Regions from separate parts of the Amycolatopsis plumensis genome, predicted to be linked through region 2. Evidence: riboswitches for the same ligand, from Rfam matches in the RefSeq annotation. Region 2 holds a riboswitch; each other region holds the start of a gene.
What was found. A riboswitch is a leader RNA that binds a small molecule or an ion and turns the genes downstream of it on or off. The one in region 2 is predicted to bind S-adenosylmethionine.

Region 1 (2,239 bases), 4.6 Mb from region 2:
GTGCCCCCGGAAACGCCCCGATGCGACCTGCGCATCGGGGCGTTCGGGGACAGCGATCAGGCAGCCGCGACACCCTGCGGGCCGCGCGCGGTGTGCGTGACGTGCCCGCCGCGCTCGGCGACCCACGCCAGCGCCGCGTCGGCCCGCTCGCCGCGGACGCCGAGGCGGAACCGGCCCACCGGGGTGTCGCCGATCCGGGTCAGGCCGCCGCCGATGGTGGCGAACTCGACGTCGAAGCGGCCCGCGGCCTCCGGGAGCAGCGCGCCCACCGACGCGAAGCCGACCAGCACGACGTCGGCCGAGCGGTCGTAGCGCGCCACCTGGGCGCGGGTGGTCTCGATGGCCGGCAGCAGGGCCTGCGCGGTGCGGCTGGCCGGGTTCGAGATCAGGTCGAGCACCGTGCCGCGCTCGACGACCGTGCCGTCCTCCAGCACCGCGACGTCGTCGCAGACCCGGCGGACCACGCCCGCGTCCGGCGTCGTGACGACGACCGTGGTGCCCAGCTCGGAGCGCGCCCGGTCGAGGACGGCGAGCACCGCCCCGGCCTCCTCCGGGTCGACGCCGGCGGTCGGGTCGTCGGCGAGCAGCACGGCCGGGGCCGCCGCCAGTGCCTTCGCGACCGCCACGCGGCGGAGCTGACCGGCGGACAGCTCGCCGGGACGCTGCGCGGCGCGCTGGGTCAGGCCGACGAGGTCGAGCAGCGAGCCGACCCGGCTGCGGCGCTGCGGGCCGTCGACGCCGAGCTGCTCGAGCGGGGAAGCGATGTTGCCGGCGATGGTGCGCTCGGCGATCAGCTCCGGCTTCGTCGAAACGACGCCGAGCTGACGGCGGATTTCGCGGAGGCGGCGGCCGTCGAGGGTGCCGGTGTTGAGGCCGTCGAGGCGGACGACACCGCGGTCGGGGCGCTCCTGCAGCGCGATGCACCGGGCGAGGACGGACTTGCCGGACCCGGCGGGACCGACCACGCCGAACAGCGAGCCGGCCTGGACGTCGACGCTCACGTCCCGCAGGGCGACGACCGAATTTCCGTTGGTGGCAAAGGTTTTGGACAGGTTTTCGACGGTGATCACGAAGGCTCCAGAAAACGGGGCGCACCCGCGCGGGGACGCCCGGCCGCAAGCGAAGTCCGTCCGGTTAGGACGGTGCATGAAGAAGAGGTGGACCGGCTACGACAAGCTCAGTGGGAGCGTCGACATGCGGTCACGGAGCGGCGGCCTTCGTCGACAACGCGACGCCTGGTCAGGAGCAGGGGGCGGGCTACCCTCTTCATCGAAAACGGCCTCCATCGGTCCTGGCGGTAGCACCTGCCCTGCGGAGGGTGGTTGCTGCGACTTCGGCGAGCCAGGTCTCTCAGTCGCTCGGGATGGACGTACTGAGTAAAACCGATCCCGAGGAGCGAACGCAAGCCCGTTGGCCCAGATCACACGAGTGGCGGTGTCCGGATGACGGGATTACGGGCGGCAAGGGCGTATTTTCACGCTTCCACAGTGGATCGCTAACGCGCGGCGGCGATCCGGGCGAAGTCGTGCACGTCCAGCTGCTCGCCGCGGGTCCGGGGGTCGATCCCGGCGGCCGTCAGGAGCTCGCCGGCGCGCTCGGCCGAGCCCGCCCAGCCCGCGAGCGCGGCCCGGAGCGTCTTCCTGCGTTGTGAGAAGGCGGCGTCCACCAGGCCGAAGAGGACGTCCCGGTCTTCGGACGCCGTCGAGCCGGCACGTTCGAAGGCGACGAGCGCGGAATCGACGTTCGGCACCGGCCAGAACACCGAGCGTGGCACGGCGGCGACCTTGCGTGCGGGGCCGTACCAGGCGAGCTTGACGCTCGGCACGCCGTAGATCCGGCTGCCGGGGGCGGCGGCCATCCGGTCGGCGACCTCGGTCTGCACCATGACGAGCCCGGTCTTCAGCGAGGGCACCTCGGCCAGCAGGTGCAGCACGACGGGCACGGCGACGTTGTAGGGCAGGTTGGCGACCAGAGCGGTCGGCTCGCCCAGTTCGTCCCGGGTGACGCGCAGGGCGTCGGCCCCGACGACGGTGAGGTTTCCCGCGGCTTCCGGGCCCCGTTCGGCGACGGTCCGGGGCAGCCGTCCGGCGAGCTTGGGATCGATCTCGACGGCGACGACCCGCGCCCCGGTGGCGAGCAGCCCGAGCGTCAGCGACCCGAGCCCGGGCCCGACCTCGAGGACGACGTCGTCCGGGGTGATCCCGGCGAGCTCCACGATCCGGCGGACGGTGTTGGGATC
Region 2 (2,239 bases):
CAGCTGCTGGTCGTCACGACGAGCGCCGTCCGCGACGCCGTCGAACGCCGGTTGCGCGCGGTCGACCGGGCCGGGCGCCTGGCTCGCTGGAAGGGCGAGTCCGGCCGGTAATTCCGGCCGCTGCCGTCCTCGCCGCCGTCGGGCTCCTGGCGCCCCCGGCGTCCGCCGAGTCCTTCCCGGCGCTCGCCTTCCCGTTCGAAGCGGGCCGGCAGGCCTACTCGGCGGGCATCCACTCCGACGACGGCACCGGCGGCGTGCGGAACGCCATCGATTTCAGCCCCGCGGACGGCACGGTCCGCCTGCAGCACTGCTCCGGCGGCGACTGGGTGACCGTCGATCACCCGGGTGGGTGGCGGACCGGCTACTACCACCTCGAGGGCATCCGCGTCACCGACGGTGAGCACGTCGAGGCCGGGACGGTGCTGGGCTCGACCGGCAACGCGCTGCCGTGCGGCGGCAGCAGCACCGGCGCGCACGTCCACTTCACGCTGTGGACGCTCCCCGACGCGGCGGCGGGCGACTGGGACGGCGTCGCGTTCGCCCGGATCTCGACGGCGGTCGCGGCGGCTCTCGGCGAGCCGGTCGACGGCAAGACCCTCGGCGGCTGGCGCTTCGCGGCGGGACCGGAGCAGTACTCGGGCACCGCGACGCACCTTGCGGACGGCGTCGTGGTCCAGCTCCCGGGCCGCTTCCGCGCGACGCCCTGACGCGAACGGCGCACGAGCCGGGCACGAGCGGCCCACGAGCGTGCAATGAGCACTGCGGCGCGGAGCACCTCGGTCGAGGGTGGCGGTCGGGGGCACGGGATGCCCCGAAGGCCGCCTCGGGGGTGTGGGACGGGGATCGCAGGCCACCTCGGGGTGCTGTCCGTCGCCGTCCGCCCGCGACCCGAGCCGACGCTCCTCACCGTCTGTGAGCGGCGTCTCAGAATGTGAATCCGGGGTTGGCCGCCGGGCGCGTTCTCGGTTACCTTCTGGCTCAGGTCATGAGTGCCAGCGCGAAGCCCCGGCTTGCTGGCCGGCAACCCTCCTACCGCGGTGGGGTGCCCCGGGTGAAGACCGGGCCGGTCGCGCCGTGCGACGGGCAAGCGCGGGCCCCTCGCCGGGGTCCCCCGGATCGCCGAGGAGGCACCCCGATGACTCTCGCCATCACTCGCACCCAGACCGAAGCCATCCCGGCCGTCGCCGGGGCGTCGCTGCGCGTTCCCCTGGTGACCGGGGAAACCGTCGGCTACGCCAATCTCGACCACGCCGCGAGCGCCCCCTGTCTCGACGCCGTCCGCGCCAAGGTCGACGAGTTCCTGCCCTGGTACGCCAGCGTCCACCGCGGTGCCGGCTTCGCGTCGCAGGTCTCGACCAAGCTCTACGAGCGCACCCGGGACGTCCTGCGCCGCTTCGTCGACGCCCGGCGCACCGACACCGTCGTCTTCACCCGCAACACCACCGATTCCTTCAACCTGCTCGCCCGCAGCCTGCCGCGGCACACCACGGTGATCGTGTTCGACACCGAGCACCACGCCACCCTCCTCCCGTGGGCGGGGCCGAACGTCCGGCGGCTGCCGACGCCGCGCACCCGCCTCGCCGCGGTGTCCGCTGTGGACGATGCGCTCGCGGCCGCCCCGCAGGGACCGCGGCTGGTCGTGGTCACCGGAGCGTCCAATGTGACCGGTGAGCTGTTCCCGGTGGCGGAAATCGCCGCGGTGGCGCGGAAACACGGCGCGCGCATCGCGCTCGACGCCGCCCAGCTGGCCCCGCACCGCCGGACCTCCATCAAGGAACTGGACGTCGACTACGTCGCCCTGTCCGGCCACAAGCTGTACGCGCCGTTCGGTGCGGGCGCGCTGATCGGCCGCGCCGACTGGCTGCGCGCCGCGCCGCCGTACCTCGCCGGCGGCGGCGCGACGAAGCTCGTCACCGAAGACGCCGTCGTCTGGAACACCGGCCCCGAGCGCCACGAAGCCGGTTCGCCCAACACCGTCGGCGTGTACGCGCTCGGCGTCGCGTGCGAAACGCTGAGCGAGAACTGGGCCGCGATCGAACACCACGAACAGGCCCTGCTCACCCGGCTGCGCAAGGGCCTCGAGGCCATCCCGGGCTGCGCCGAACTGCGGCTGTTCGACGCGCCGGTCGACCGGGTCGGCACGGTGAGCTTCGTCGTCGACGGGTTCGACCCGGGCTGGCTCGCCGCGGTGCTGTCCGCCGAGTACGGCATCGGCGTCCGCGACGGCGCCTTCTGCGCC
Region 3 (2,239 bases), 6.0 Mb from region 2:
GCCCTCGACGACCTCTTCGTCGGAGACGTCCTCGATCGCGCCGCCGGTGCGGTTGACGATGTCGAGCACGTACGGGCCGTCGGCCGGGTTGCCGATTGCCAGGGAGCGGGCGATGGTGTCCGGCTTCACCGGCTGGACCACGTCGTGGCCTTCGCGGAACGCCGCCGACACCGGCGAGCAACCCGTGGCCTGCGCGCCGAACACCTTGTACGGGCTGGCGTCCACCAGACCGAGCTGGCCCAGTTCGCGGAAACCCTTGTCCACCTTGGTCAGCTGCGAACCGGAGGCGATCGGGACGACGATCTGCGGCGGGATGCGCCAGCCGAGCTGCTCGGCGACCTCGAAGGCCAGCGTCTTCGAGCCCTCCGAGTAGTACGGCCGGACGTTCACGTTGACGAACGCCCACTTCGGGTGTTCGCCGGCGAGTTCGGTGGCGAGGCGGTTGACGTCGTCGTAGTTGCCGTCGATGGCGAGGAGGTCGCCGTCGTACACCGCGGTGGTGAGGATCTTGGCGCGCTCGAGGGTCTTGGGGATCAGCACGACCGACCGCCAGCCGGCGCGGGCCGCGGCGGCGGCCGTCGCGTTGGCCAGGTTGCCGGTCGACGGACACGCGAGCACCTCGAACCCGAACTCGCGGGCCGCGGCCAGCGCGACGGCGACGACGCGGTCCTTGAACGAGTGCGTCGGGTTGCCCGTGTCGTCCTTGACCCACACGCGCTTGAGGCCGAGTTCCTTGGCGAGGCGGTCGGCGCGGACCAGCCGCGTCGCGCCCGGCTCGGTGTTCGGGATCTCTTCGACGTTGGACGGAACGGGAAGGAGCTTCTTGTAGCGCCAGATGTTCTTGGGGCCGGCCTCGATGTCTTCGCGGCGGACGCGGCCGAAGTCGTAGGCGACCTCGAGCGGCGAGAAGTCTTCGGCGGAGACGAATTCCGGAGCGAGCGGCTGCCGGTGACCCTCTTCCTTCGACACCAGTTCGACGGCGGGACCGAGATCCGGGGTCTTGGTGGTGGAGGTCGTGCCGAGGGTTGCGGTCATCGCGAGGTTCCTTTCCTCATCTGCCCCGCCAAAGCGGGCCGGAATTGGCACCGTGGTCGTCAGCTACCCCGCGATCGCGGGATGACGGGCTGTACGCCGGTTGCCGGGGCTTCGTCGGGCCGTTCCCTCTGCCCCTCTGGATGAGCGGTATTCGGTTGTCGGTGCCGCGCACGCCGGATCGTCCGGGGCGGGCTGCCTCGGCTACACCGTACGACATCCCGCTCGGCCCGTGCCACGGTGGCCGCACGACATCACCGGAGCGGGCGCACGAGAGCGCAAGTGAGAGGATTCCGGGGTGACCGCGCAAGCCACCGCCCCGGCCCCGCTGCAGCTGGTGCTCGGGGAGGAAGAACTGCTGATCGAGCGGGCCGTCCGCGAGACGCTCGCCGCCGCCCGCGCGACGGACCCGACCGCGGAGCTGACGCGGGTCCGGGTGTCCGATCTCACAGCTCCGGAGCTGGCCGAACTGGTCAGCCCGTCGCTGTTCAGCGAAGGCCGGGTGATCGTCCTCGAGTCGGCGCAGGACATCTCGCAGGAGCTGGCCGACGCCGTCGCGGCCTACCTGAAGGACCCGGCGGACGGCGTCGTGCTCGTCGTCGTGCACACCGGCGGCGGCCGCAGCAAGGCGGGCAAGACGCTCCCCGCGGCGCTGAAGAAGGCCGGCGCCGAGGTCACCGAGTGCCCGAAGCTGACCAAGCCGGCCGAGCGGGAGCAGTTCGTGCGCCACGAGGTGCGCCGGGTGGGCGGCAAGATCGACCCGGCGGGCGTCGCCGCCCTCCTCGACGCCGTGGGCTCCGACCTGCGGGAACTCTCTTCGGCGGCGACGCAGCTGGTCGCCGACACGGACGGCGCCGTCGACGCCGACGCGGTCCGCCGCTACCACCGCGGCCGCGCCGACGTGACCGGGTTCGCGGTCGCGGAGAAGGCGGTCAGCGGCGACCGCGCGGCGGCACTGGAGTCGCTGCGGTGGGCGATGCAGCTGGGTGTCCCGCACGTCCTGGTGGCCGATGCGCTGGCCGACGCGGTCCGCACGATCGCCCGGGTCTCCGGCGCGGGCCGGGGCAACCCGAACCAGCTGGCGGGCGAGCTGGGCATGCCGCCGTGGAAGATCCGCAAGGCGCAGGGCCAGTCCCGCGGCTGGAACGCCGACGGCCTCGCGACGGCGATGCGCGTGGTCGCGCGGCTGAACGCCGAGGTCAAGGGC

Region 1: another riboswitch for S-adenosylmethionine. It lies ahead of ACFPLC_RS07415 (methionine ABC transporter ATP-binding protein); the one in region 2 lies ahead of ACFPLC_RS30410 (aminotransferase class V-fold PLP-dependent enzyme).
Region 3: another riboswitch for S-adenosylmethionine. It lies ahead of thrC (threonine synthase); the one in region 2 lies ahead of ACFPLC_RS30410 (aminotransferase class V-fold PLP-dependent enzyme).

Annotation. Positions count from the first base shown of each region.
Region 1 is NZ_JBHSJY010000001.1:1,637,563-1,639,801, forward strand. Features, by position in the region: gene ACFPLC_RS07415 (methionine ABC transporter ATP-binding protein) at 57-1,070, opposite strand; SAM riboswitch class I at 1,280-1,370, opposite strand; gene rsmA (16S rRNA (adenine(1518)-N(6)/adenine(1519)-N(6))-dimethyltransferase RsmA) at 1,496-2,239, opposite strand, start outside.
Region 2 is NZ_JBHSJY010000001.1:6,227,245-6,229,483, forward strand. Features, by position in the region: gene ACFPLC_RS30400 (potassium/proton antiporter) at 1-111, shown strand, start outside; gene ACFPLC_RS30405 (M23 family metallopeptidase) at 255-707, shown strand; SAM riboswitch class IV at 982-1,096, shown strand; gene ACFPLC_RS30410 (aminotransferase class V-fold PLP-dependent enzyme) at 1,136-2,239, shown strand, end outside.
Region 3 is NZ_JBHSJY010000001.1:187,021-189,259, reverse strand. Features, by position in the region: gene thrC (threonine synthase) at 1-1,035, opposite strand, end outside; SAM riboswitch class I at 1,049-1,182, opposite strand; gene holA (DNA polymerase III subunit delta) at 1,331-2,239, shown strand, end outside.